One region of the Streptomyces sp. NPDC101227 genome, then DNA from elsewhere that is predicted to be linked to it. Evidence: riboswitches for the same ligand, from Rfam matches in the RefSeq annotation. Region 1 holds a riboswitch; each other region holds the start of a gene.
The links. Region 1 has a riboswitch for cobalamin ahead of ACIRPT_RS18255 (ribonucleoside-diphosphate reductase subunit alpha). Riboswitches for the same ligand answer to the same signal wherever they lie in the genome.
Positions count from the first base shown of each region.

Region 2: another riboswitch for cobalamin. It lies ahead of ACIRPT_RS09180 (HoxN/HupN/NixA family nickel/cobalt transporter); the one in region 1 lies ahead of ACIRPT_RS18255 (ribonucleoside-diphosphate reductase subunit alpha).
Region 3: another riboswitch for cobalamin. It lies ahead of ACIRPT_RS04540 (CbtB-domain containing protein); the one in region 1 lies ahead of ACIRPT_RS18255 (ribonucleoside-diphosphate reductase subunit alpha).

Region 1 is NZ_JBIWOD010000007.1:132,448-141,869, reverse strand. It holds gene ACIRPT_RS18280 (extracellular solute-binding protein) at 1-355, opposite strand, end outside; gene ACIRPT_RS18275 (GntR family transcriptional regulator) at 598-1,359, shown strand; gene ACIRPT_RS18270 (DUF3311 domain-containing protein) at 1,499-1,774, shown strand; gene mctP (monocarboxylate uptake permease MctP) at 1,771-3,447, shown strand; gene ACIRPT_RS18260 (Uma2 family endonuclease) at 3,461-3,994, opposite strand; cobalamin riboswitch at 4,113-4,276, shown strand; gene ACIRPT_RS18255 (ribonucleoside-diphosphate reductase subunit alpha) at 4,436-6,853, shown strand; gene ACIRPT_RS18250 (ribonucleotide-diphosphate reductase subunit beta) at 6,913-7,959, shown strand; gene ACIRPT_RS18245 (transglycosylase domain-containing protein) at 8,058-9,422, shown strand, end outside.
Region 2 is NZ_JBIWOD010000003.1:519,070-528,491, forward strand. It holds gene ACIRPT_RS09150 (hypothetical protein) at 1-821, opposite strand, end outside; tRNA gene ACIRPT_RS09155 (tRNA-Val) at 965-1,036, shown strand; gene ACIRPT_RS09160 (hypothetical protein) at 1,438-2,874, opposite strand; gene ACIRPT_RS09165 (hypothetical protein) at 3,674-4,204, shown strand; gene ACIRPT_RS09170 (DoxX family membrane protein) at 4,427-4,978, shown strand; gene ACIRPT_RS09175 (VOC family protein) at 5,133-5,633, shown strand; gene ACIRPT_RS09180 (HoxN/HupN/NixA family nickel/cobalt transporter) at 5,665-6,774, opposite strand; cobalamin riboswitch at 6,805-7,019, opposite strand; gene ACIRPT_RS09185 (alpha/beta fold hydrolase) at 7,069-7,917, opposite strand; gene ACIRPT_RS09190 (MarR family winged helix-turn-helix transcriptional regulator) at 8,024-8,563, opposite strand; gene ACIRPT_RS09195 (hypothetical protein) at 8,662-9,069, shown strand; gene ACIRPT_RS09200 (nucleoside/nucleotide kinase family protein) at 9,026-9,422, opposite strand, start outside.
Region 3 is NZ_JBIWOD010000002.1:148,099-157,520, forward strand. It holds gene ACIRPT_RS04525 (creatininase family protein) at 1-631, opposite strand, end outside; gene ribA (GTP cyclohydrolase II RibA) at 734-1,387, shown strand; gene ACIRPT_RS04535 (CbtA family protein) at 1,462-2,211, opposite strand; gene ACIRPT_RS04540 (CbtB-domain containing protein) at 2,226-2,444, opposite strand; cobalamin riboswitch at 2,487-2,648, opposite strand; gene ACIRPT_RS04545 (histidine phosphatase family protein) at 2,756-3,355, shown strand; gene ACIRPT_RS04550 (SPW repeat protein) at 3,461-3,901, shown strand; gene ACIRPT_RS04555 (hypothetical protein) at 3,943-4,158, opposite strand; gene ACIRPT_RS04560 (methyltransferase) at 4,397-5,437, shown strand; gene ACIRPT_RS04565 (alkyl/aryl-sulfatase) at 5,629-7,452, shown strand; gene ACIRPT_RS04570 (SDR family NAD(P)-dependent oxidoreductase) at 7,603-8,325, shown strand; gene ACIRPT_RS04575 (ATP-binding protein) at 8,962-9,422, shown strand, end outside.

The DNA.
Region 1 (9,422 bases):
TTTCCTTCTTCAGGTCGCCGAGGTCGGCCAGGGCGCCCGCCTTGGCATAGGCGGCGGTCTGCGTATTGCCGATTTCGACGACGTCCGGCGGGGCGTCCTCGGACAGCGCGGTGCTCAGCTTCTGCTGAATTCCGTTCCACTGCTGGACCTTGAACTCGACGGTGGCGCCGGTCTTCTTCTTGAATTGCGCGGAGACCTGTTTGGTCCATTGCGCCGGATTGGAACCGCTCATCACCCATACGGTGAGCTTCTTGCCCTTGAAGCCGTCCGCGCCCGTTCCGCCGCTTGACCCACAGGCAGCGACCCCCACCAGCATTCCCGCGACCGCCGTCGCCGCTATGAGCCCACGCTTCATTGCGCTCTCCCCTAAAGGCCGGGTGTTGGTCTTTAATGGTTTAGACCAGTGCCCGCAGCTTGGCCTAGACCTTTAGGGGTGTCAAGGGTGTATAAGAGTCGCTGTCAGGTCCGTTACCGGACCGACATCTGGCGGGCCGGGACCTGCGAGGGAGCACGCAGAGCGCACTCGTGCCACGATGTGAGCCGCTACGTACGGAGGAGCCGGTGACGGCAGCGCGACAAGGGTCGGAGAGGCGGGTCATGGAGACCGAAGGCGGCAGCACCGAGAGCGGTGGCGGCACCACCCGCACCGCTCGGGTGCCCAAGTACTACCGCCTCAAGCGGCACTTGCTGGAGATCACCGAGACGCTGCCGCCCGGCTCCCCGGTACCGCCCGAACGCACCCTCGCCGCGGAGTTCGACACCTCCCGCACGACGGTCCGTCAGGCCCTCCAGGAGCTGGTCGTCGAGGGCCGCCTGGAGCGCATCCAGGGCAAGGGCACCTTCGTCGCCAAGCCCAAGGTCTCCCAGGCGCTGCAACTGACCTCCTACACCGAGGACATGCGCGCCCAGGGGCTGGAGCCGACGTCTCAGCTGCTGGACATCGGCTATGTCACGGCCGACGACCGCCTCGCCGGGCTGCTGGACATCACCACCGGCGGCCGGGTGCTGCGCATCGAGCGGCTGCGGCTGGCCAGCGGCGAGCCGATGGCCATCGAGACCACCCATCTGTCGGCCAAGCGCTTCCCCGCGCTGCGCCGCAATCTCGTCAAATACACCTCCCTCTACACCGCCCTGGCCGAGGTCTACGACGTCCGCCTGGCGGAGGCCGAGGAGACCATCGAGACCTCGCTGGCCACCCCGCGCGAGGCCGGCCTGCTGGGCACGGACGTCGGCCTGCCGATGCTGATGCTCTCCCGGCACTCCCTCGACGCGCAGGGGCAGCCCGTGGAGTGGGTGCGCTCGGTCTACCGCGGCGACCGCTACAAGTTCGTCGCCCGGCTGCGCCGCCCCGCGGACTGAGGACGCGGGCACCGGCCCGGCGAACCCCCAACTCAGGTATGCCATACCGATATGCGGACACCTAGTGACGCGTGCCACGACCCTGGCTTAGATTTCCAGCCGATTACCCAGGAGAAATTGCCACGGACGGAGCCCCGCCATGTCAGGACCAGAGCCAGCGCAGGCAGCCGAACCGCCGGAGCGCAGACGGATCGTCACGCCCACCCGTGTGGTGGTCGGCGTCTGCCTGCTCGTTCCGTTCGTGGCGATGCTGTGGGTGAGTTCGTACGCGAAGATCGAGCCGACGCTCATCGGGATCCCGTTCTTCTACTGGTACCAGATGCTGTGGGTGCTGATCTCGACCGCGCTGACGATGCTGGCGTACAAGCTGGTCCAGCGTGAGCAGCGCGCCCGTAAGGGTGGTGTGGCCAAGTGACCGCCCACGCCTCCGCCACCGTCCTCGCCGCGGCCCCGTCCGGCGGCGTCAACGGCATCGCACTTGCCGTCTTCGTCTTCTTCTTCCTGGCCGTGACGGTCATGGGCTTCCTGGCCGCCCGCTGGCGCAAGGCCGAGGAGTCCGCCAACCTCGACGAATGGGGTCTGGGCGGCCGCAGCTTCGGCACCTGGGTGACGTGGTTCCTGCTCGGCGGTGACCTCTACACCGCGTACACCTTCGTGGCCGTCCCGGCGGCCATCTACGCGGCGGGCGCGGCCGGCTTCTTCGCCGTCCCGTACACCATCCTGGTCTACCCGCTGATCTTCACCTTCCTGCCCCGCCTGTGGTCGGTCTCGCACAAGCACGGGTACGTCACCACCTCCGACTTCGTGCGCGGCCGCTTCGGCTCCAAGGGCCTGTCGCTGGCCGTGGCGCTCACCGGCATCCTCGCCACCATGCCGTACATCGCCCTCCAACTGGTCGGCATCCAGGCCGTCCTGGACGTGATGGGCATCGGCGGCGGCGAGAACACCAACTGGTTCGTCAAGGACCTGCCGCTGCTGATCGCGTTCGCGGTGCTGGCCGCGTACACCTACTCCTCCGGTCTGCGGGCGCCGGCCCTGATCGCCTTCGTCAAGGACGGGCTGATCTACCTGGTCATCGCCGTGGCGATCATCTACATCCCCATCAAGCTGGGCGGCTTCGACGCGATCTTCGACGCGGCCGGCAAGGCGTTCGCCCAGCCCGGGGCCGTCCCCGGCAAACCGCGGGGCGAGCTGACCAGCGGCCCCAACGCCCAATGGGCGTATGCCACCCTGGCGCTGGGCTCCGCGCTGGCGCTGTTCATGTACCCGCACTCCATCACGGCCACGCTGTCCTCCCGCAGCCGCAACGTGATCCGCCGCAACACCACCATCCTGCCGCTGTACTCCCTGATGCTGGGCTTCCTGGCGCTGCTCGGCTTCATGGCGGTCAAGGCCGGTACGGACATCCAGGGCAACCCTCAGCTGGCGATTCCCCAGCTGTTCGAGGACATGTTCCCGAGCTGGTTCTCCGGCGTCGCCTTCGCCGCGATCGGCATCGGCGCGCTGGTGCCCGCGGCCATCATGTCCATCGCCGCGGCCAACCTCTTCACCCGCAACGTCTATAAGGACTTCCTCAAGCCGGACGCGACCGCCGAGCAGGAGCACAAGGTCGCCAAGCTCGTCTCGCTGCTGGTGAAGGTCGGTGCGCTCGTCTTCGTCCTCACCATGGACAAGACCGTCGCCATCAACTTCCAGCTGCTGGGCGGCATCTGGATCCTGCAGACCATGCCGTCGCTGGTCGGCGGCCTGTTCACCCGCTGGTTCCACCGCTGGGCGCTGCTGGCCGGCTGGGCGGCCGGCATGCTCTACGGCACGCTGGCGGCGTACGGCGTGGCCAGCCCCACCCAGAAGCACTTCGGCGGCTCCAGCGCGGAGATACCCGGCATCGGCGAAATCGGGTACATCGGTCTGACCGCCTTTGTGCTGAACGTCGTGGTCTCGGTCGTGGGGACCTTCGCCCTGAAGGCCGTCAAGGCGCCGGAGGGCGTCGACGAGACCAGCCCCGCCGACTACACGGCGGACGCCGGCGACGAGGGCGTCACGACGGAGCTGCCGGAAGCCACGGAGGAGGCGCCGGCGGGGCGCTGAGCCGTCGGCCGCTTCACGCAGAGGCCGCTGCGAACCTGAGGGTTCGCGGCGGCCTTTGTGTGTGCGGGGTCAGTTCATCCAGTCCTTCAGCTGCTCGGTTTCGAGCGTGATGCCGACGGGGTCGGGGCGGAATGTTGGCTTCCGCGCAGGCCCGGGGCTTCTCCACCCGGTCACGCTGTTCGGTGTCCGAGTCGTGCGAAGTGACCTCGACGACCATCAGCACCGGGTCGGGATCAGCCCACTCCCCCTGGCCCACGAAGGCGTCACACGGCACGAGTAAGCCATCCGGACGGAGCCGGCCTTTTCGGCAGCTCTCCGTCTTCAGGCCCTGATTCGGGTCGAGGAAGAGCTCGGGCCTGTGCTGCATGCAGATACGCAGCAGCCACTGGATGATCCGTCCGCGATCCCCGTCCGGCATGGGCTTGCTCGTGACCTTGCCGTTGATGAGTTCCAACCGCGCGCCTTGCTCCAGGCGGGCGAGTATCCGGGCGGCCTCTTCGAAATGCTCGGTTTCCATGATGTGCGGGCGGTCGGCGCGCGCGGTCATGAGGCCTTCCCCTTCTTCCACGGGATGGGTCACAGAGCGTAGGGCCGACGGTAGCCGAGGCCACTGACAGACACCGCTTGATCACTCACGCGACACTAGATGTGGGGGTGCACACAACGAGCCACCACCACATGTATGCTCGTCTTCGCTGTCGCCGCAGGGGAATCCGGTGGAAATCCGGAACTGTCCCGCAACGGTATGAACGCGCACCCCCAACAGCCACAGGGCCGTCCCACGGGGTGCGGTGAAGTCCGAGGACCTGCCGACGGCACGCCCGCACCGCCATCGGTGCGGACGTCGATACGTCCGGGCCCCGAGGGTTGGGCCGATGGACGCCGCGCGGTGTGCCCGCGCACCCCTGACCGTCATGGGGTGCCGCATGCCCGCGAGCGACCGTCCGCCGCGCCCTCCCGGCCCCCGCCGAGTGAGGGAGAGCATCACGTGACCATCGCGCCAACGGAGCCCGCGTCAGCCGCCGAGGTCGTGCAGCCTGTGGTGGCCACGCCTGACACCTCCACCGGAGCGGGCCAGGACGGACCCGGCGTCGCGCTGCTGCGCACGCTGACCGACCTGACCGCGGACCTGACCGCGACCGACCCCGGCAAGGTGGCCGCCGCCGCGCTGCGCGGCCGCCACCCGGGCTCGGACGAGGCCGAGTTGCGCGCGCTGGCCATCGACGCCGCGGCCGGTCTGATCGGCGACGAGCCGCAGTACTCCAGGCTCGCCGCCCGCCTGCTCACCCTCGCCATCGCGGAGGAGGCGGCCGGACAGGGGGCGGTCGCCTTCTCCGCCTCCGTCGAGACCGGCCACCGCGAGGGCCTGATCGCCGACGAGACGGCGGAGTTCGTACGGACGCATGCCGAGCAGCTGGACGGGCTCGTCGAGAACGCCCTCCGGGACGGCGCCGACGACCGCTTCGGGTACTTCGGGCTGCGCACCCTGCACTCCCGCTACCTGCTGCGGCACCCCACCACCCGTCAGGTCATCGAGACCCCCCAGCACTTCCTGCTCCGGGTGGCCTGCGGCCTCGCCGAGGACCGCTCCGAGCGGGCGCTGGCGGATGTGGCGGAGCTGTACCGCCTGACCAGCACGCTGTCGTATCTGCCCTCCTCCCCCACGCTCTTCAACTCCGGCACCCGCCACCCGCAGATGTCCTCCTGCTACCTGCTGGACTCCCCGCTGGACGAGCTGGATTCGATCTACGACCGCTACCACCAGGTGGCCCGGCTCTCCAAGCACGCCGGCGGCATCGGTCTCTCCTACTCCCGGATCCGCGCACGGGGGTCGCTGATCCGGGGCACCAACGGTCACTCCAACGGCATCGTGCCGTTCCTGCGCACGCTCGACGCCTCGGTCGCGGCGGTGAACCAGGGCGGCCGGCGCAAGGGCGCCGCCTGCGTCTACCTGGAGACCTGGCACGCCGACATCGAGGAGTTCCTGGAGCTGCGCGACAACACCGGCGAGGAGGCCCGCCGTACGCACAACCTGAACATCGCGCACTGGATCCCGGACGAGTTCATGCGCCGGGTCGAGGCCGACGCCGACTGGTCGCTGTTCTCGCCCGCCGACGTCCCGGAGCTGGTGGACCTGTGGGGCGACGAGTTCGACGCCGCGTACCGCAGGGCCGAGGCGGACGGCCGGGCGCTCAAGCAGATCCCGGCCCGGCTGCTGTACTCGCGGATGATGCGCACCCTGGCGCAGACCGGCAACGGCTGGATGACGTTCAAGGACGCCGCCAACCGCACCGCCAACCAGACCGCCGAGCCCGGTCAGGTCGTGCACTCCTCCAACCTGTGCACGGAGATCCTGGAGGTGACCAACGACGGGGAGACCGCCGTCTGCAACCTGGGATCCGTGAACCTCGCCGCTCACCTGGGTGCCGACGGCGAGATGGACTGGGAGCGGCTGGACGCCACCGTCCGCACGGCCGTCACCTTCCTCGACCGCGTCGTGGACATCAACTTCTACCCGACCGAGCAGGCCGGGACGTCCAACGCCCGCTGGCGCCCGGTCGGCCTGGGCCTGATGGGCCTCCAGGACGTCTTCTTCCGGCTGCGGCTGCCCTTCGACTCGCCCGAGGCGAAGGAGCTGTCGACCCGTATCTCCGAGCGGATCATGCTCGCCGCGTACGAGGCCTCCGCAGACCTCGCCGAGCGGCAGGGCCCGCACCCGGCCTGGTCGGCGACGCGCACCGCCCGCGGAGTGCTGCACCCCGACCACTACCCGGACGCCGAGCCCCGCTGGGCCGACCGCTGGGCCGCGCTGCGCGCCCGGATCGCGAAGACCGGGATGCGCAACTCCCTCCTCCTGGCCATCGCCCCGACCGCCACCATCGCCTCCATCGCGGGGGTGTACGAGTGCATCGAGCCGCAGGTCTCCAACCTCTTCAAGCGAGAAACCCTGTCGGGCGAGTTCCTGCAGGTCAACGCGTATCTGATCGAGGAGCTCAAGACGCTGGGCCTGTGGGACGCACGCACCCGTGACGCGCTGCGCGAGGCCAACGGCTCCATCCAGGAGGTCGGCTGGATCCCCGAGGACGTCCGCGCCCGGTACCGCACCGCCTGGGAGATCCCGCAGCGCGCGCTGATCGACATGGCCGCGGCCCGTACGCCCTACCTCGACCAGAGCCAGTCGCTGAACCTCTTCATGGCGTCGCCGACCATCGGCAAGCTCAGCTCGATGTACGCCTACGCCTGGAAGCGCGGCATCAAGACGACGTACTACCTGCGGTCGCGCCCGGCCACCCGGATCGCCCAGTCCGCGCGCGCCGCGTCCATCCCCGCCCAGCTGCCGGTGGCCGACCCCGAGGCGGTCGCCTGCTCCCTGGAAAACCCCGAGTCCTGCGAGGCCTGCCAGTAATGCCCGACCCGTCGCCCGACCACCGCCCCTCAACGACGGCGCTGCGCGCCGGGAGCCTCATGGAAACGAACGCCGCCGCCGCCGCGCACACCGCCACCACCGGCAAGAAGAACCTCCTCGACCCGGGCTTCGAGCTGACGCTGCGTCCCATGCGGTACCCGGACTTCTACGACCGCTACCGCGACGCGATCAAGAACACCTGGACCGTGGAGGAGGTCGACCTCCACTCCGACGTCGCCGACCTCGCCAAGCTCTCGCCCGGCGAGCAGCACATGATCGGCCGGCTGGTCGCGTTCTTCGCGACCGGTGACTCGATCGTTTCGAACAACCTGGTCCTGACCCTCTACAAGCACATCAACTCCCCCGAGGCGCGGCTGTATCTGAGCCGTCAGCTCTTCGAGGAGGCCGTGCACGTCCAGTTCTATCTGACGCTGCTGGACACCTACCTCCCCGACCCGGACGACCGCGCCGCCGCCTTCGCCGCGGTGGAGAACATCCCGTCCATCCGGGAGAAGGCCGAATTCTGCTTCAAGTGGATGGACTCGGTCGAGAGCATCGACCGCCTGGAGACGAAGGCCGACCGCCGCCGCTTCCTGCTCAACCTCATCTGCTTCGCGGCCTGCATCGAGGGGCTGTTCTTCTACGGCGCGTTCGCGTACGTCTACTGGTTCCGCTCGCGCGGTCTGCTGCACGGCCTGGCCACCGGCACCAACTGGGTCTTCCGCGACGAGTCCATGCACATGGACTTCGCGTTCTCGGTGGTCGACACGGTCCGCGAGGAGGAGCCCGACCTCTTCGACGACAAGCTGGAGCAGCAGGTCACGGAGATGCTCAAGGAGGCCGTGGAGGCGGAGCTGCAGTTCGGCCGCGATCTGTGCGGTGACGGCCTGCCGGGCATGAACACCGAGTCGATGCGCGAGTACCTCCAGTGCGTCGCCGACCAGCGGCTGCAGCGCCTCGGCTTCCCGCCCGTGTACGGCTCGGAGAACCCGTTCTCCTTCATGGAGCTGCAGAACGTCCAGGAGCTGACCAACTTCTTCGAGCGCCGGGCTTCGGCCTACCAGGTCGCCGTGGAGGGCTCGGTCTCCTTCGACGACGACTTCTAGTATCAGCTGCGACCGGCCGTCCGCCGCGCTTTTGTGAGCGTTCGATGAGCGGACGGCCGGACCGCAACCGAGCCCGCATCCGTACTATCTACGGAAGTATGAAGGGGAACAGGGGTCGTCGCCGGGGACCGCGCCAGGAGCGCCGCCGGATCATCGACTATCCGCGACAGGGACACCAAGGCCCACGTCGCTGGCTGCCGTCCTGGCAACTGGTGCTCGACGCCTTCACCCACGTCTACGGAAGTGTGAAGGGGAACAGGGGGCGCCGCCGGGGGCAGCGCCAGGAGCGCCGCCGGATCATCGACTATCCGCGACTGGGGCGAGTGGGGCCGCGCCGCTGGCTGCCGTCGTGGAAGCTGCTGCTCGGCACGTTCGGCGTCGCTGTCGCGGGCCTGGCGGGGCTGTTCGTCCTCGTCTACGTCACCATCGACATCCCGAACGAGAACGAGCTGGCCGCCCAGGAAGCCTCCATCTATTACTGGGCGGACGGCAGCCAGATGGTCAGCGTCGGCGCCGTCAACCGGCAGAACGTCGGCCTGGACAAGGTCCCGGATTCCGTCGAGAACGCCGTTATCGCTGCCGAGAACGCCACCTTCTACAGCGATTCCGGTGTCTCCCTCAAGGGAATTGGCCGGGCCGTGGTGAGCATGCTCTCCGGCGGGGACACCCAGGGCGGCTCCACGATCACCCAGCAGTATGTGAAGAACACCTATCTTTCGCAGGACCAGACGTTCACCCGTAAGGCGAGGGAATTCATCATCTCGCTGAAGGTGAGCAATCAGAAGTCCAAGCGGGACATTCTGCGCGGTTATCTCAACACCAGCTGGTTCGGCCGGAGTTCGAACGGCATCCAGGCGGCCGCGCACGCCTATTACGGCATCGACGCCGACCGGCTGAACCCCAGCCAGGGAGCGCTGCTGGCCGCCCTGCTCAAGGGCGCGGAGCAATACGACCCGTCGCTGAGCAAGGGCAATCACCAGCGGGCCGTGGAGCGCTGGCGGTGGATTCTCGACCGGGAGGTCGCCACCGGCAAGATGAGCGCGAAACAGCGGGCGAAGTACACCAAGTTCCCGGAGCCCCGCGCGCTGGCGAAGCCCACCAGCCAGGCCGGCCAGACCGGTTATCTCGTCGATGTCGCCAATAAATTCGTCCAGAGCAGCACCGGGCTGACCGACAAGGACCTGGCGCGCGGCGGCTACCGCATCCACACCACGTTCGACAAAACGCTCACCCGCCGCCTGGAAGAGGCGGTCATCAATGTCCGTAAGAAAAGCATCGATCCGAAGAAGCGCGCGACCGACACGTTCGTGCAATTCGGTGCCGCCTCGGTGCGGCCCAAGGACGGGGCGATCGTCGCGGTCTACGGCGGCACGGACGCGACCAAGCACTTCAGCAACAACGCCGACACCAGCGCCGTACCGGCCGGATCGACGTTCAAGCCGTTCGTGCTGGCGACGGCCCTC
Region 2 (9,422 bases), on a different contig from region 1:
AGCGACACCAGCCGCTTGTCGAGCTCCGCCGCCTTCTCCGGCAGCCGCGCGGCCTCGGTCCGTACGTCCTCGGCCCTGCGCAGTACGTCGTCGGCACGCCGGATCGTGTCCTGTACGCCGTGCTGTCCGGCGCCCTGGTTGAGCTTGGTCAGCTCCGGCGCGAGCGCCGCCAGCCGGGCCGCCAGATCGTCGGCCTTCAGCCCCTGCGCCCGGACCGCGTCCAGGGCGCCGCTCGCCGCCAGCAGCGTCTGCCGCGCCCGCTCCACCGCCGGGGCCAGCCGGGCCAGCTGCGTCTCGGCGCTCTGCAGCAGCGGCCCGAGCCCCTGCGCGAAGCGGTCGAGTTCGCCCTTGACACGGTCGAGCTCGTCCTTGGCACGGGTCAGATCAGCCCGCGCCCGCGCCGCCGCCGCACCGTCCAGGTCGTCACGATCAAGATCATGGGAATCGACGGCGGTGATATAGCCCTGGCTCACCTCATCGATCCGGCGGCCGAGCCCCTCGTACTCCTCCGCGGCCCTCCGGGCCGGCGGCGAACTGTCGACCGCGGTGATGGTCTCTATCGAGATCCGCAGATCCCGCTGCGCGGTGTCCAGCTCATAGAACGCCGCCGCCGCGGCATCCTTCGCGGCCTGCGCGTCGGCCCGCTGACTCTCCCCGCGCCCGAACCAGCGGCGCGTGCCCCCACCCGCGAACGACTGCGGCGCCATCGCCACCAGCAACGGCAACGGCAGGAGCATGAGCGCCACCATGTCCCTGACGGGACCCCCACGCGGACGACGGCGTGCTCGCTGCTCGTGCGGCTGCGTGTGTGTCGCCGTCACATCCCTCTCCCGATCGGATTCGCCCCAGAACCGACTGTCATTCTCCCACTCCACGGAAACGAACACACCGGCCGGTAAGTTCGCAGTTCGAGCATGGGTTTGCAGTGCAGCCCCGTCGGCAAGGTACTCTGTCGGCTCGGCCAGGGCGCATAGCTCAGCGGTAGAGCGCTGCTCTTACAAAGCAGATGTCGGCGGTTCAAATCCGTCTGTGCCCACTGCGCTGACCAGCGCAAATGCATCAAATGTCCTTCCTGATCGTGATCCGGAAGGACATTTTTGCGTTGTGGGGGAGGCGCCAGGGGGCGCACTCGGCCCGAGGAAGCAGGGCTCGAACGCGGAGTGGGGCGCGAAGCGGTGGGGACGGGTGTCGGCGGCCGGTCCGTATGACTTCGGCTGACCTCGGCGTCCGGCGCCGGAGGGGGCCGGCAAGGCTGGGGCGTGCGACGGACCCTGCCACCCGGACCGGCTTCGGCTGGGCCGAAGCCGGTCGGGATCGTCGACAATCCGGCACTGCGGCCAGGACGGTCACCGGCAGCGTTCTTCTACGGCCGCACCGTCGTCTGCCGCCTGCTCCGCCGGCGCGGCGAGAGCGGTTTCGGTGGGCTGTCGATGGTGCTCAGGACCGCTTCGTGGCGGTGCGCACCGTGCCCTTCCCGCCGGCGAGCTTCCACTCGCGGTTCAACGGGCCGAGCGGAATGCTCCGTTCGAAGATCGGCGTGCCGAAGATGTCCAGATGCGTCCAGAGCGCGCCGGACAGATCGACCCCGCCGAACGCCGCCCACTTGCCGGTCGCCGAAGCCGTGCCGTCCGAGGCGCCCGTGGCCGTGCCCGCCACCTCGGCACGCAGGTACGGGGCCACCGTGCCGGTGACGCCCACGCTGCCGTAGAGGCCGATACTGGCTTCGGCGCCGAGTGAGGCCTTGACCTTGCCGGCGGCGGTCGCGGTCGCCGTCACCGGCGTTCCGTTCATGCGGGCCTTGGCGATCGGCGTCCAGCCCTTGGCCCGGTTGTACGAACCGCCGACCCGGAAGTCGCCCTTGACCTTCTGCTTGACGTCGACGCTGACCTTTCCGTCGGCATCGACCTGGAGGTAGCAGGTGAGGTCGAGGTTGACCACAACCGGCACCGCGCCGACCTGGATGACGGGGTCGGCATGCAGCTTGGCGAACGGTACCCGCAGGGGCTTGCCGTCCGTGGTGGAGGCGGCCGCCCGCCCCTTGAGCTCCCACTGCGAGGACCAGTCGCCGGCCAGGCTCAGGGACGCCGTTCCCGGCGTGCCGGAGGCGCGGCCCTTGCCGTCGTAGGAGAAGTCGACCTCGGGAGCCAGCTGGACGAAGCCCGAGGCGGAGGCGTCGACGGAGCCGGCCGATCCCTTCACCGTGGGGAGCGCGGCGCTGACGTCGACCCGCAGGCTGCCGAGCGGCAGCCGCGCGCCCTCGGGCCCGAAGCGCAACCCGCCGGTCTTCGCCCAGGAGACCTTCACCTTCGGGGCGAGCGGCTCGACCTTCACCGCGGAGGGGTCGACGGGCACCTGCCCCTTCGCCGTGGAGCCGCCCAGCAGGGAGCCGAGGTTGGCACGGGTGGTCTTGACCTCGGTGCCCTTCCCGGTCGTTCCCACCACCTCGGTGACCTTGGCCAGCACGCCCTGGGGCGCACCGGGAGCGGGGGCACTGGCGATGACGTCCCCAACGGCAATGGGCGCCGCCGGCTTCGGCGTCGCTTCCTTGCTCTTCGGTGGAGTAGCCGCGGTCGGCCCGGAGATGACGGCCCGTCCACTGCGCTTGTCGAACTCGGCAACCTTCAGCGACGACTTGGCCGCCGGCTCGCCGCCCGACTTGGGCGTCGCCACCGCGCTGGGCGTGGCCCCGGTGGGCGCCGAGGCCACGGCGAGCGGCGGCTGCGGGTCAGCGTTCCGGGCAGCGGCGGCCACCGGCTCCTTGCCATCGGCCGAACCGGCGGCGGAGGGCCCGGAGGAACCCGCCGAACACCCGGCGACGAGCAGGGACGCGGCGGTCAGTGCCGGTAAAACGGCATAGGTAGCGGTCTTGCGCACAGTTGGTTCCTCGGGGGCGTGATGTGGGGACGGCCGAAGGGAGTTGGCACTCGGGCCGATGCATTACTCGCAGGTAATGATTGCCAAGATCGTGCCACGGGTCCCACGCCCGCTGCGCCAATGCGCCTGGCCCGGGGGAATGATCTGGATCACATCGAGGGGTGTAATCCCGAGTAGTGGGCCCGGCGTTGACGCTTTGGTGATGCGGTCGTCGACTCGACCGCAATGCGTTGTGTCTGGCTCCGCGACGCCGCCCCCCGGGCCGGTGGGCAACGGGGCGGGACCCGTTCACCAGCCCCTCTGTGTACGGGCTAACTGGCAGGCGCATGCGCGCAGTTCCACCGCGGGGGTGAGAGCACGCAGGGTGCCGGCTGACGAGACTTCCGCGAGATTCCGGCTGGGGTGGATTCGATGCCGTTCGGTAATTCGGGCCCGTCGAACTCGTGTGGAATTGCTGGGCGTTCTGCAAAAGGTGAGGAGCGTTGAGCGGGAGATCCAGGCGGCGGGTGCGCTTTCCGCGGTGCAATCGCAAGGTCATCTGCGTGGGGTAGTGGGTTGTCGGGTCTCGTGTCGGCGGTTCGCTGAAATCAAGGGGACGTGTGAAAGGTGTCGATCTCCGCGTTGTCGAGTCACGTGGCGACAGGCGGCAGCCACCGGCCTGGCGCTCGGCGGGTCCGGAACCCGCACCCGCGATGCCGCCCCGATGTCCCCCCGCCTCGATTGCCCTTCCCGCCCAGATGTACCTGCCGCGTCGCGCGTGCGTGCCGTTCGTGGTGCCGGTGCTCGCTATGGTCCCTGCATGCAAGCAGGAGATTTCGCCACATGGGCGGGCGTAGCTGTCACACTGCTCATTTCGGTCTGTGCCTGGACCGACTCGCGGCGGAACGCCCGTATCGGCCAGGAAGCCAACGAGATCAGTCATATGCAGGCGGAGGCGGCCGAGCGGCGGGCGAGTGTGGTGGAGGACGCCCTTGCCGCGGCGCTGCGCGTTCTGGGTGAGCGGGCGCCGGGGCTCTCGCTGGAGCTGCCCGAGTCCTGGGTCGGACGGCGTGGTGAGGTGCGGTGGGAGGTGCGGCGTTGCGGCAGGCATCGGTTCGTACTGCGGAATGTGGGCTCGGATACCGCGTTCGGGGTGCGTATCGACCCCGATGGCCTGGGGGTGAGTGCGCGCAACCTCCCGCAGGACGCCACGGTCCGGCCCGATGGGTCCGTGCAGTTCGTGATGGCGGCGGGCTTCGGGCGCCGGCTTCCGGATGAGGTGTGCGTCCGGTGGGGCGGGGGCGGGCAGGCGGGGTTGCGGGCGCAGGCCGTGACGGTCTCCGTCGAGTAAGGGGCTCTGGTCCTCCACGGGTGCCTTTGGGGTAATTCGCGGGGATTTTGGTGGGCTCCCAGACCTGGAGCCTTCGATGATCTTCGCCGCGAGGTTGTGTGGCTTGTTCGTGGTTGTCCCTCCCGGGGTGGCTGTGTATCGTCGTGGCGGTGACTTGAACTTTCAAGTAAATCTTCAAACTGTTCGGCCCGCCCCGACCTCGACACGGGAAGAGCGCTCGCTATGACGTCCCCCCTCAGCACTCTCCAGACCCCCATCCTCGGCGCGGATACGCGCCAGGCACCGTCTGCGCACGGCTACGACGCAGGGCTTCTCCTGCTGCGCCTCGCGCTCGGGCTGACCATGGCCGCTCATGGGGCCCAGAAGCTGTTCGGCTGGTTCGGGGGCGGTGGGCTGGAGGGGACCGGGCAGTTCTTCGCGATGAGCGGCTATCCGTCGGGGAAGACGATGGCCCTGGTCGCGGGGGTGAGCGAGACGCTCGGCGGGCTCGGGCTGGTGCTCGGGCTGCTCACGCCGCTCGCGGGCGCGGCGGTCGTCGGCACGATGATCAACGCTCTTGCCGTGAAGTGGGGCGGCGGCTTCTTCGCGCCCAAGGGTGTGGAGTACGAGCTGTTGCTGACCGCGGGCGCGGCCGCGCTGGCGCTGGCCGGCCCCGGCCGCTTTGCCGCCGACCGTCTCCTGCCCGTGCTGCGCGCCCACCGGCTCGCCTACGGCGTGGTCGCGCTGGTGCTCGCCGTGGTGGCCGCCGGGGGCGTGCTGCTGGTCCGGAAGTAGCCAGGCACGCCTTCGCGGGGCGCCCCTGCACAGCGGCGCATTCGCAGCGGCAGGCATTCGCAGAGGCAGTCATCTGCAGGCAGAAGCAGGAAAACGCAGAAGTAGTCGGACCGTGGCGCCCGGGGGGCGCCACGGCGGGAGTTGGGAGAGAGCCTTGTCCGTACGCCGTCTCAATCACGCGGTGCTCTATATCCGCGATGTGGCGCGATCCGTCGCCTTCTACACCGAAGCCCTCGGGCTGACGCTGGATGTCGAGATACCGGGGCGCGCCGCCTTCCTCAGCGCTGCCGGCTCGCTGAACGACCATGACCTGGGGCTGTTCGCCGTGGGGCCGGACGCGCCGGGCCCCGAGGCCGGCCGGGCCGGGCTCTACCACCTGGCCTGGGAGGTCGGCACCCTCGGCGAACTCGCCGCGACCGAGGGGCGGCTCGCGGCGCGCGGCGCCCTGGTCGGCGCGAGCGACCACCTCGTCTCCAAGTCCCTCTACGCCAAGGACCCGGACGGCAACGAGTTCGAGGTGATGTGGCGGGTCCCGCGCGAGGAGTGGCCCGGCCCGGACGAGCTGGACCGGCTGCGCCCGCTCGATCTCGCGGCGGAGCTCGAGCGCTGGGGGCCCGACCTGATGACCGGCGCGGCGGCCGGCTCGGCCACCTGACCGCCGCGCGGCAGCGGGAGGCGTACGGCCTCTAGGAGTCCGACGCCGCCCGCGCCGCCCAGCGCTTTTCGACGCCGGACAGGCGCCAGTACGTCAGCGCCGCCGCCCACACCACCACGAACAGGCCGACGATGACGAAGCCGACATTGTCGAGGTCGAGGCCCGAAATCCAGCCGGTCACCGGGTCGTTGAGGGCCAGCTTTTCGTGCAGCACGGTCACCAGCTCGATGGTGCCGATGAAGAAGGCGACGGCGATCGACAGGCCCGTGATGGTGAGGTTGTAGTAGACCTTGCGCACCGGGTTGGAGAACGCCCACTGGTAGGCGAAGTTCATGAATGTGCCGTCGAGGGTGTCGAACAGGCTCATTCCGGCGGCGAACAGCAGCGGCAGGCACAGGACGGCGTACCAGGGAAGGCCGGCCGCGGCGCCGCTGCCCGCCATCACCATCAGCGTCACTTCGGTCGCGGTGTCGAAGCCGAGCCCGAAGAGGAAGCCGAGCGGGAACATCTGGCCTGGCCGGGAGACCGCGCGGGTGAAGCGCCCCAGGATGCGGTTCATGAAACCGCGCGCATCGAGTCGCTGCTCCAGCTCGGCCTCGTCGTACTGGCCGTCGCGCATCCCGCGGAAGACCCGCCAGATCCCGGCCAGCGCGATGAGGTTGAGGGCGGCGATGACGTAGAGGAACGTCCCCGAGACCGTGGTGCCGATGGTGCCCAGGACCTGGTGGGTACGGGACTCGTCGTTGAGGAGCGTGCCGGCGAGCTGGGCACCGCCCGCCACCAGGGCGGCCATCGCGACGACCACGCTGGAATGGCCCAGGGCGAACCAGAAGCCCACCGAGACCGGGCGCTTGCCGTCGGCCATCAGCTTGCGGGTGGTGTTGTCGATCGCGGCTATGTGGTCGGCGTCGAAGGCGTGCCGCATGCCGAGCGTGTACGCCGTGACGCCGAGCCCGACGCCGAAGACCTGGCTGCCGACGGAGTAGTGGTACGGGACGACGAGCAGGAACAGCACGCCGAAGGCGACGACGTGCAGTCCGGCTATGACGGCCATCAGGCCCGCGGTACGGACGGTGTCCTGCCGGCGCCAGCGGAACGCGGCGGAAGCAGGGGTGGTCGGGGTATCGGTGGACAGGGCCATCCGGCGGTCACGCTCCAGCACCTCGTGGATCAGTTCGTGAGATGCCGTGGCCGGTCTCCTGGCTTACAGGTGCACGCTTCCGGGCCCGCCTTCCCGGCCGCGGGCTGCGGTCAGTGGCGCCGTAGGCGCGCAGGCGCATACGGAAGGGCTGGAAACTCCCCGATCACAGTGGCGAGGGCCGCTCCGGCCTGGGACCACAAGGTCCGTCACCGGTCTTCCCGAACACCACGGCACGGCCACTCTATCCGCCGCCCCCACGCGGCGGGGACGACGGCCCTTTGGGGCCGCGCGGCGTCAGGGCGTCAGGGCGGAGAGGAAGGCGCGCAGCTCGTGGTCGTAGAGCGAGGCGTTCTCCAGGTTGACCATGTGGCCCGCGCCCGGTATTCGGACCCGGTGGGCGCCCGGGACGGCGAGGGCGATCGCATGGGCGTTGGCGGCTATGTCCCTGCTGTCGAGGTCGCCGTCGAACACGACCGTCGGCACCCGTATCTCGGAGAGCCGGTCGGCGGCGCCGACCTCCATCGGCATTCCGGCGCCCACGCCGTCGGCGTGCACCTCGACCGTCGCCGCGGCCGAGGCGCGCATCCGCTCGCGCAACCCGGGGTGCACAGCGGACGGTTGGCGGTAGGGGCCGTCCACCCACATCCGCAGGAAGTGCTCGATATAGCGCTCCATGCCGTCCGGTGTGCCGATCGCCGCCACCTGCTCCTTGATGTGCTCCCGGACGAACGGGTCGGTGAAGGGGCGACCGCTGACGCCGGGTGCGGCGAGCGCCAGGGCGGCGACCCGCTCCGGGTAGGCGATGGCGGTGTCGAGGGCGATCCGCGAGCCGTGTGAGAGGCCGACGAGGATGGCACTGGGGACGTCGAGGGCGTCGAGCAGGGCGCACAGATCGTCGTGGTTGGCCCAGTCCCCGGTCACGGTGGAGGACAGGCCGTGGCCGCGGGAGTCGTAACGGATCACGCGGTGGCCGGAGCCCACCAGCCAGGAGAACTGCTCGTCCCACATGTGCTGGTCGAGCATGCCGCCGTGCAGCAGCACCAGTGCGGGGCCCTCGCCTGCCGTTTCGTAGAACAGCTCGCCGTCCTTGATCGGCACGGTGCCGTTGTCGAGCTCGGACCACGCGGCGAATGGGTGGGTCATTCTCTCTGGACTCCCTTGCGTGAGAGATGTGGGCGATATGGCTGATATGGGCGATATGAGGGGTGTGGGTAATGTGGTGGTGAGGAGTCTTGGGGTGGTGCCGTGGCTATGGGCGCTCTGCGGGCTGGTCGTCCTTGCTGTCCGGATCTCCTGGGGCGACGCGTGAGTCGTTCGCCAGGCGCCGGAATTCCTCGCCCAGCCGGTCGAGTACGCGAAGGGCCGTTCTGACGTCGCCCGTCGAGAGGTCGGTCAGGCCGCGACGCAGCTCGGCGGCCTCGAACTCCTGGATTCCGCGCATTACCTCGCCGCCCTCGGGGGTGAGCTCGATCAGGGACGAGCGGCGGTGTGCGGGGTTGGGGGCCGTCACCACCAGACCCAGCTCCGCCGCGTGGTTCACCCAGCGCTGCACCGGCTGCCGGTCGAGCCCCATGGTGCGGGCCAACTGCGGCACGGTCCGGGGGCCTTCGCTGCGCAGCGCGTCGAGCAGGGCGTGCTCGCCGGCGGTCATGCCCGTGCCCTCCAGCTCCCGCTCCACCGCGCGCACGATCGTGCGGTGCAGGGGCCACAGGCGCCGTATCACGTCGTACAGAAGCTCTTCGGTGGGAGCCGGCCGCTCGTCGCCGTCATCCGTCTCAACGACACTCATGATGTCATGATGACATCGAAGATGTCGTTTAGGAAGGGGCTCGGCGAGGAAGGATGGTGGCGAGGCGACCGGAGGATCCAGGGTGGGAGGGGCGGAAGATGACGGTGCGTTTGCTACGTGCGGTGGGGGCGGCTACCGCGGTGTACGGGGTGGCGGTGGCCGTGCTGCCCGATCTGCTGGCTCGGCCCTCGGGGCTCGTCGACGACGACGGGCGGAGTGAGCGGGCGACCCGGACCTCGCTGCGGCCGCTCGGCTGGCGGGAAGCGGCGAGCGGGCTCGCGATGGTGCTGGCCCCCGAGGGGCCGGCGCTGCGCACGGCGGCGTATCTGCGTATCGCGGCGGATTTCGGGGACGCCGCGCTGCTCGCCGCGACCTTGCAGGGAGGCGAGCGGAAGGCGAAAGCGGTGGCGGTGTCGTTGGGGTGGGGAGCGCTGTCCGTCGTGGGTCTGCTGGGGGCGATGCCTAGTCGGCCCGGGGGAGGGGGGCTTCTTCGGGGGCGAAGGTGACGATGAGGTCGGCGCGGTCGCGGGTCGCCGCCACGGTGCGGGCGTTGGCTTCGTCCGAGGCGTGAACGAAGCGTTCGGCGTCGGCGTGCGGGCGGCCGAAGCGCTCATGGCGGTCGACCAGGCGCCGGATGCGTTCCGGGGCGTCCAAATCGACGTACCAGACCTCGTCGAGAAGGGCGCGGATGCGGGCCCATGGCGCGGAGTCGAGAAGGAGGTAATTGCCCTCGGTGACGACAAGGGGGACATGGGGTGCTACGGCGATGCTTCCGGCGACTGGCTCCTCGATACGGCGGTCGAAGGCCGGGGCGTAGACGGCGGTGCCGGGTTCCGGGGAGCGCAGACGCGTCAGCAGC
Region 3 (9,422 bases), on a different contig from region 1:
AGGCCGACATGCCGAGCGTCAGCAGATGCTCCCGTTCATCGGCGACGCAATCCGCAGATTCCGCCGATTCATATCCGGGCCGTACCAATTCGGGATGGGCGTGCAGGAGAAGGGAGGTCTCCACTTCTCCCGCGTGCATATCGCTGTGCGAGGACGTCTTTGCCCCCGCTCGCGTGCGCGCCACCGCCCAGTCGGCCGAGCCGGGGAAGAGCGCCATCCGTGTCCCCGTCCCACCGGATTCCTGAACCACGTTGCGCAGTACGTAATTTCCGCCGTGGCCATTGACGAGAATCAGGGAGTGGATGCCCTGCCGCCGCAGGGAATCGGTGATGTCCGTCACAACGGTGTGCAGCGTCCTGGCCGAAATGCTGACCGTGCCCGGCCAGGCGGCGTGTTCGTGGGAACAGGAGATGGTCAGCGGCGGCAGCAGAAGGACGGGGTGCGCGGCGGCGATCCGCTCGGCGATGGTGCAGGCGATGACCGTGTCGGTGGTCAACGGCAGGAAGGGGCCGTGCTGTTCAAAGCTGCCGACGGGGAGCAGGGCGCAGTGCGGCCGCCGGTCCCTGACCTCTCCGGTGGTGTCCGCCGGCAGGAGCCCGCGGCCGGAAATCCGTTGTGCCGAAGCGGTCATGACGGTGTGCCGCCTTTCGTTGCGCTCATTCGCCGGGCCGTCGCAGCATAGGCATGAGCGCACACCATGCCAACCGGCCGTCCGCGCCGGTACCATCGCGCCATGACGGACCCCGATGCCGAAATCGCTCCGGATGACGACGCCCACGTGGAACGAGTGGTGGCGGTCCGACTCCCCACCACACACGGTGAATTCCTCGCCGTCGGCTATCTCGACATCCGTAAAGGGACCGAGCAAGTGGCCCTGGTTCACGGCGACGTCGCCGGGAAGTCCGTGCTGGCCCGCGTGCATTCGGAGTGCCTGACCGGTGATGTCTTCGCGTCCACGCACTGCGAATGCGGCGATCAATTGTCCGCGGCGCTGGCCGCGATCGTGGCGGCCGGCTGCGGAATTCTCGTCTATGTGCAGGGCCATGAGGGCCGGGGGATAGGGCTGCTGGCCAAGCTCCGAGCGATGAAACTTCAGGAGGACGGCCTCGACACGGTGGATGCGAATATCGCGCTCGGACTGCCGGTCGATGCCCGCGAATACGGCGTCGCGGCCGGAATACTGCGGGACCTCGGGGTCCGTTCGGTAAGGCTGCTGTCGAACAATCCCCACAAGCGGGCGGCGCTGCTGCGGCACGGTATCGCGGTCGCCGAACAGGTCCCGCTGCTGATGCCGCCCGGTGTGGAGAACATCCGCTATCTGCGGACCAAACGGGAACGGCTCGACCATGACCTGCCGCATCTGGACGGCATTCCCGGCCTGTCCTGACGCTCACCTGAGAAGGGCCCGCGACGTGGATACGTCGCGGGCCCTTCCCCGGTGAGCCGACCGTCCTTGCGCCGTCAGGACGCCGCGGGTGCCGCCTCCGCGGCCGCGGCGTCCCGGGCCGGGGTGATGACGCGTTCCGCGAGATGGCCGAAGAGCAGCCCGAAGGCGGTCCACAGCACCAGTTGGATGGCGATCGCCGACAGCCGGAACTGCCAGAGCAGGGTGCCGGAGAAGCCGTTCGGCACCTCGTTGATGGACGGCAGGAAGGCATACGCGATCCCGATGGCGATGACGAACGCCGCGCCGGCCGCCACCGTGGCGTACCAGTTGCCCAGCTTCGGAGCCAGCCGCCGGCCGAAGATCGTGGCGCCGACCGCAAGCAGGATGCCGAGCAGCATCATCAGGAAGTACAGGGCCGTGCGCTTGCCGATGGTGTCGGGGTCACCGACGGACGGCGGGTTGGCCGGGTACTTGAGGAACGGTACGAGGTAGACGGCGAGCAGCGCCGCGCCGGAGAGCAGCGCGGCGGTGGCCCGGGGGCCGAAGCGGCCGATCCGGCCCAGCGCGAAGCAGAACGCCAGCGCGGCGATTCCGCCCAGCGCCACGCCGTAGATCAGCACGCCGGTCGCCAGCCCCGCCGTGGACTGCACGGCACGGCTGACGACCTCCATCTCGTGCTCGTGGCTGTGTGCTTCCTCGAAGGCGATCGCGGCATTCACGCTCGGCTCGCCCAGCAGATAGGCGACGACCAAGGAGAGGAGGCCGGCGCCCAGCCCGGCGAGCATGCCGCGCACCAGGAGATTTCTGACGGTGACGGAGTTCATGGAACGGCGCCCGATCAGTGGCAGGGGAAGCCGAGGAGGTGGCGTCCGTCGTGGACCCACTCGTGGACGTCCGTACCGGAGAGCAGCGAGGTGGCGCCCTGCTCGGCGCCGACGAAGTACAGCAGAACCAGCATCAGGACGCCGACGAACAGCGCCCAGGGGGCGATCGCCTTGAGGGGGAGCGGGGCCGGGGCGGCGGTGCCGGTGGCCGGGGGTGCGATGGTCTGAGCCATGGCAGGGGACCTCCTGTTAGGGGGAACTCGCGTCCCTAGTTGCGGGAGTGCTAACGACATGGCGGGTCTGGCTCGCCCGGTCCCGCCCCCCTGGGGCTGCGTCAAAACCGGACATACAGTGGCGCGACCGCGCCGGGATCCCACCGGCTTCCGTCATGTCGTCGTCAATATCATCGGGAAGGTACCGCGAACCGACCGGCGGGCCAAGGCCACGGAGGGGGCGGAGAGGCGCAGCGAGGGGCGCGCCGACCGGACAACTCCCCTGAACAGGGCAGTTGTTGCGGTGGGGATGGACAGCGAGAGAAGAGGTCATGACAACTCGGGTGATGTTGATCTCACCGGCCGCCGGCGACGCGCAGCGCGAGGTGCGTTTCGATGACGACGGACCGCTGAGCGAGGCCGGTCTGCGGCGGGCCCGTGCGGTGGCCGGAAACCTGCCGGCCGCCGAGCGGATCGTGGTATCGCCCTCCGCCCGGTGCCGTCGTACGGCCGAGGAGCTCGGGCTGCCGGTGGATCCCGCGCCCGAGCCGGGACCGCCGGGCTGCGCGATGGGCCGCTGGCGGGGGAGGACCCTGGACGAGGTGGCCGGGGCGGAATCGGAGGCGGTGTCCGCCTGGCTGTCGGATCCCGGGTTCGCGGGGCACGGCGGCGAGTCGCTGCGCGCGCTCTGCGTACGGACCGAGGCCTGGCTCACGCGGCTGGCCACCACCTCCGGGCGCGTCCTCGCCGTCGTGGAGGTGGACGTGGTGCGCGCCGCCGTGGTGTGCGCTCTGGGTGTCCCGGTGGAGACGTTCTGGCGGCTGGACGTGCCGCCGCTCACCGTGACCGAGCTCAGCGGGCGGGGCGGGCGCTGGAATCTGGGGCTGGGGCGGGCGCTGCCGGAGGGCCGGCCGACGGGCCCGCAAACTTGACCCGTCCCTGATCTACACATAAAGGCGACATAAGCGCAGAATAATGAGTGCGCGGTTCCTATGCCGCGAGACGGCCAGGCTTGCAGAGCGAAGGAGGCGAGTCGCATGGCCGACGTCTCACACCACAGGGGAGATCTCGCCGGTCACCCCGACGTAACAGAAATGCAGGAGCGTTACGAGCGCGTGCTCGGCGGACGTGACGTCATCCTCGTGGATGGGCCGGTGTTCCTGGTCGGCCTGTACTGCGCCGCGTCGCCGTGGATCGTCCACTACGCGGCCTCGCAGCCCGCTCTGTTGACCCACAACCTGATTCTCGGCGTCGCCATTGCCCTGCTGGCCATCGGGTTCACGGTCACCCCGGACCGTATGTACGGCCTGAGCGGCGCCATGTGCGCCATGGGCGTGTGGATGATCGTGGCGCCCTGGATCGTCGGCAGCAGCCCTGACGCCGGCGTGATCTGGAACAACGTCATCATCGGTGCCCTCACGTTCCTGCTGGGGGCGATGTGCATCGGGGCGGCAGCAAAGAGCCGCCGCACGACATGAGGCATGCCCCGCCACGGGGCATGTGAGGGCCGCGGGCGCGCTCACCCCCGCCGGGGGTGAGCGGGCCCGCGGGCGTCCGTGGCCAGGAGGTGCCCGTAGATCCCGGCCAGCACCAGCCCGCCCGCCATCAGCAAGCCGTGTCCGAGCGCGATTCCGGTGCCCAGGCTGCCGAGCGCGGCGGTCAGCAGCAGCCAGGTGGCGCCGCGCCGTAATTGCCCGGCGCGGTCACCGAGTTGGCTCTCGTCATCGGGGGCCACGGGGCGTTCCTCCCTTCCCGGAGTGAGCCGGCGGTCGCGTCGTACGGGCCGTATCCCAGGGGCATTGCCCCGGTGATCCGGAGAACTTAGGGTCGCCTAACAAGAGTGAGGGTGGCGAGCCGGCGGCCGCAACGCCACAGGCGTTGTTGTGCCCTGGGACGCCCTGCGCGTAACACAGGAGCCGCGCCGTGGCGCAGAAAGCCCTGCCCGTAACGCCGTTGAACAGAGAGGTTCCCGTATGACCCGCGAGAATCGGCCGGTGGACGAGGCCCGTGAGGTGCTGACCCGGATTGCGTACGGCGCCATGGCCTCGCACGCCGTGGGCGCCGCCGCCCGCCTCCGGGTCGCCGACCTGATGGGCGACGGCGAGCGCACGGCGGACGAGCTGGCGGCGGAGTGCGCGGCCCGGCCCGAGGCCATGGCCCGGTTACTGCGGGCGCTGGCCGGGCTGGGGCTGCTCGCCGAGAACGCCCCGGGACGGTTCACCGTCACCCCGGCCGGCGCCCTGCTGCGCGCCGACGGACCGCAGTCGCTGCACTCCTTCGTCCGGATGTTCACCGACCCCACCCTGCTCAGGGCCTGGGAGCATCTGGACGACAGCGTGCGGACCGGCGAGCCGGCCTTTGATGCGGTCTTCGGCCAGAACTTCTTCGGCCACCTCGCCGAACACCCGGAATTCTCCGCCGTGTTCAACGCGGCGATGGGGCAGGCCACCCGCGATACGGCGGCCATGGTGCCGACGGCCTTCGACTTCGGCCGCTTCGCGACCGTGGCCGACATCGGCGGCGGCGACGGCACGCTCCTCGCCGCGGTCCTCAAGGCCTATCCGTCGCTGAACGGCATCCTCTTCGACCTGCGCGAAGGGCTCGCCCAGGCCCCCGCCACGCTGGCACGGGACGGGCTGGTGGGCCGCTGCTCCCTGGTCAGCGGGGACTTCTTCACCACCGCCCCCGAAGGCGCCGACCTGTACGTCCTCAAGAGCGTGATCCACGACTGGAACGACGCGCAGTGCACGGACATCCTCCGCCACTGCCGCCGGGTCGTCCCGGACGACGGCCGGCTGCTGATCATCGAGCCGGTGCTGCCGCCCGTCGTGGACCCCTCGACCGCCGGCGTCGTCTACATCAGCGACCTCAACATGCTCGTCAACGTCGGGGGCCGGGAGCGTACCCGGGACGACTTCGAGCGGCTGTGCCGAGGCGCGGGCTTCGCGCTGCGCTCCGTGACGCCGCTGGCGAAGCCCAGCCGCTTCTCCCTGATCGAGGCCGAGCCGGTGTAGGGCCCCGACGGGCGGGTCGACGGGCCGGCGGGCCTGGGCGGACGCCGTGGCCGGGCCCTGGGCGGGACTCTGCGGCAGGGCCTGCTCACATATGCGGCACGACCGCACATTGAGGTTAAATCGAAGGTGTGGGTCCTGGCCCGCCGGACGGCCCGTCCCGCCGTCCCGCCCGCTCGGAGAGGGAGTGCCAGGTGACCGTTCAGCCGGTCGACGACCATGAAGACTTCGCCGATGCCGACCGTGGCTTCATCGCCGCCCTCTACCCGCCCGTCGTCACGAAGGACGGGCGCACGGTCTGGGACGCCGAGGCCTACAGCTTCCTGGCCGGAAACTGTCCCGACACCGCGCACGAGAGCCTGTGGCGCCAGGGCAGGCTGGTGAGCCGGCAGGGCCTGTACGAGGTCACGGAGGGTATCTATCAGGTGCGTGGTCTGGACCTGTCCAATATGACGCTGGTCGAGGGCGACCACGGCGTCCTCGTCATCGACCCGCTGATCTCCGCCGAGACCGCGGCCGCCGCGCTCGAGCTGTACCGCAAGCACCGAGGGGACCGGCCGGTCACCGCGCTGATCTACACCCACTCGCACGCCGATCACTTCGGCGGCGGGCGCGGCGTACTCCCGCACGGCCAGGACACCGCGCCGGTCCTCGCGCCCGCCGGCTTCCTGGAGCACGCGGTCAGCGAGAACATCGCCGCGGGCACGGCGATGACCCGGCGCGCCGTCTACATGTACGGCTCCGAACTCCCCAGGGGCCCGGCCGGCCAGATCGGCTGCGGCCTCGGCACCACCATGTCCACCGGCACCCTCACCCTCATCCCGCCGACCGTGGACATCACCCGCACCGGCCAGGAGGAGATCGTCGACGGGGTGCGGATCATCTTCCAGCTGACCCCGGGGACCGAGGCGCCCGCGGAGATGAACTTCTACTTCCCGGCCCACCAGGCGCTGTGCATGGCCGAGAACGCCACCCACACCATGCACAACATCCTGACCCTGCGCGGCGCGGTCGTCCGCGACGCCCGCAACTGGGCCCGCTACCTCAACGAGGCGCTCGCCCTCTTCGGCGCCGACGCGGCCATCGCCTTCGCCTCGCACCACTGGCCGACCTGGGGAAACGAGCGGATCCGCACTCTGCTGGCGAACCAGCGCGATCTCTACGCGTATCTGCACGACCAGACCCTGCGGCTGCTCAACGAGGGCCTGACCGGCGCCGAGATCGCCGAGGAGCTGCGGCTGCCTCCGGGCCTGGAGCGGGTCTGGGCCGGACACGGCTACTACGGCTCGCTCAGCCACAACGTGAAGGCGATCTATCAGCGCTACATGGGCTGGTTCGACGGGAACCCCGCGCACCTGTGGGAACACCCGCCGGTGGAAGCGGCCAAGCGGTACGTCGAGGCCCTGGGCGGCCTGGACGCCACGGTCGCGGCCGGCAGGCGCTACGCGGACGACGGCGACCTCCGCTTCGCCGCCACCCTCCTCAACCACGCCGTCTTCGCCGACCCCGGCCACACCGCCGCCCGCCAGGAACTGGCCGCCGTCTACGAGCGGCTGGGCCACGGCTGTGAGAACGGCACCTGGCGCAACTTCTATCTGACCGGCGCCATGGAGCTGCGCGGCACCCCGGCCGAGGTGCGCGTCGACACCGCCAACCCCGAAATGACCAGGGCGCTGACCGTCGACCAGATCATCGACTCGCTCGCCATCCGCATCGACGGCCCCCGGGCCTGGACCACCGCGCTCACCTTCGACTGGTACCTCGCGGACGAGGACCGCACCTGGCACCTGACGCTCTCCAACGGGGCGCTCACCCACCTCAGTTCGCCCGGCCCCCCGAGCACCTCCGACGAGCGCCACCCGGACCTGACCCTCACCCTCACCAAGCCCCAGCTGCTGGACCTGCTGGCGGGCCGGGGCGCAGCCGGGGTGACGAAGGAGGGCGAGAGCGGGGCGCTGAGCGAACTCCTCGGGCTGCTCGGTGACGCGGACCCCGACTTCCCGATCGTCACGCCCTGACGGAAGGGCGACCGGCCGGTACCGGGGCCGCGGTGGGTCCGCGCGCTCCGCCGTGGATCCACCACATTTCCCGCCCGCCGGGACCCGACGCAATGACGCCCGTTCTTAGGTTAGGCTTGCCTAACTAGATATGAGGCGAGGGGGTACGGCGTGTGGGATTCCGAGCTTTCCGGGCGGACGGCGCTGGTCACCGGTGCCGGGCGGGGCATCGGCGAGGCCGTGGCACGGCTGCTGGCCGAAGAGGGCGCGCGGGTGATCGCCGTGGACCGCGACGCCGACGGCATAACGGCCCTGGAAGCGGCGTACGGTCGGGCGCGGATCACCGCCCGCGCCGTGGACATCACCGACCGCACGGCCGTCGACGCCCTGGTGGACGAGGCCGAACGCACCGTCGGCCCGCTGGACATCCTCGTCAACGTCGCCGGCCTGCTGCGGACCGCGGCCGTCGTCGAACTCACCGACCAGGACTGGGACGACACCTTCGCCGTCAACACCACCGGCGTCTTCCGGCTCTCCCGCGCCGTCGCCCGGGGAATGACCGCCCGCCGGGCCGGCAGCATCATCACCGTGGGCTCCCATGCCGCGGGCGTACCGCGCGCCGGGCTCGCCGCATACGCCGCGTCCAAGGCCGCCGCCACCCTCTTCACCAAATCCCTCGGCCTGGAACTGGCCGGCAGCGGCGTGCGCTGCAACGTCGTCTCGCCCGGCTGCACCTACGGGGACCTCCAGGCCCCGCACAGCGACACCCCCCTCGGCCGGATCGCCGAACCGCTCGACATCGCCGAGGCCGTCGCCTTCCTCGTCTCCGACCGCGCCCGCCACATCACCATGCACGACCTTTACGTCGACGGCGGCGCGACCCAGTACGCCTGAGCGGCCCGCACCGCGCCCCGCGCTTCCCGTCCCGGCGAAAGGCCCCGCCATGGCGCGTCCCCTCCCCACCCCGCTCACCGCCGCCCACATCGAGATCCACGGCCCGCTCGACCCGGTGCTCTTCGCCGAGGCGCTGCACCGGACGCTTTGCCTGGGCCGTTGTTTTTGGCTGTCCCGCCGTGGGGGTTTGCCGCCGTTGCTCCCCCACTGCCTTAAGGGCGTGGGAGGTGCCCCCAGCGGCGGGCTGGTGCCGCTTGCGCGGGGCTGTTCGGCTGCGGGACCGGGCCTCCGGACTCCGTCCTGCGGCCCGGCCCCTCCCCGTTGGGGTTGGGAGAAAACCGTGGGGGCGTACGTAGACGGTCAGCCGCACCTTGTGGATCCACCGTGGGAAACGGACAACTCGACACTGGCCCCCATCGGCCTCCTTCCCCCCACTCACGGGAGGGGACGGACCGTAGCGGCGGGGCCGTGTAGGGCCGTCACCGCACCCGACAACACCACGCCGGCCGCTGGGGGTACCTCCCACGCCCTTAAGGCAGTGGGGGAGCAACGGCGAGACGACGAACGGCGCCGCAGACAACAACGTGGGGCCCAGGCAAAGCGCAGCGAAGGGTCCACATGGGGCAAACTGGGCCGGTGGCGAGCAACATTCCCGAAGAATCCACCAGTTTCATCGGGCGTAGGGACGAACTGCGCCGACTGACCATCGAGTTGGCGCAGCATCGACTGATCACCCTCACCGGTCCCGGCGGCGTGGGGAAGACCCGGCTCGCGATGCGGGCCGCGGGCGCCGCGGTGGCGCGTTATCCGGGTGGGGCGCGCTGGGCCGATCTGTGGCCCCTGCGGGGCGACCGGCTGCTGGCGGCCACCGTTTGTGACGCGGTGGGGCTGTCCGACCACACGGCGCGGATACCGGTGGCGGCGCTGTGCGACTGGCTCTGCGACAAGCAGCTGCTGCTGGTGCTGGATTCCTGTGAACACCTCGTCGACGCCTGCCGGGACCTGATCGGCGATCTGCTGACGGCCGCCCCGCTGGTGACCGTGCTGATCACCAGCCGGCAGCCGCTGGACGTGGTCGGCGAATGGGTCACCGAGGT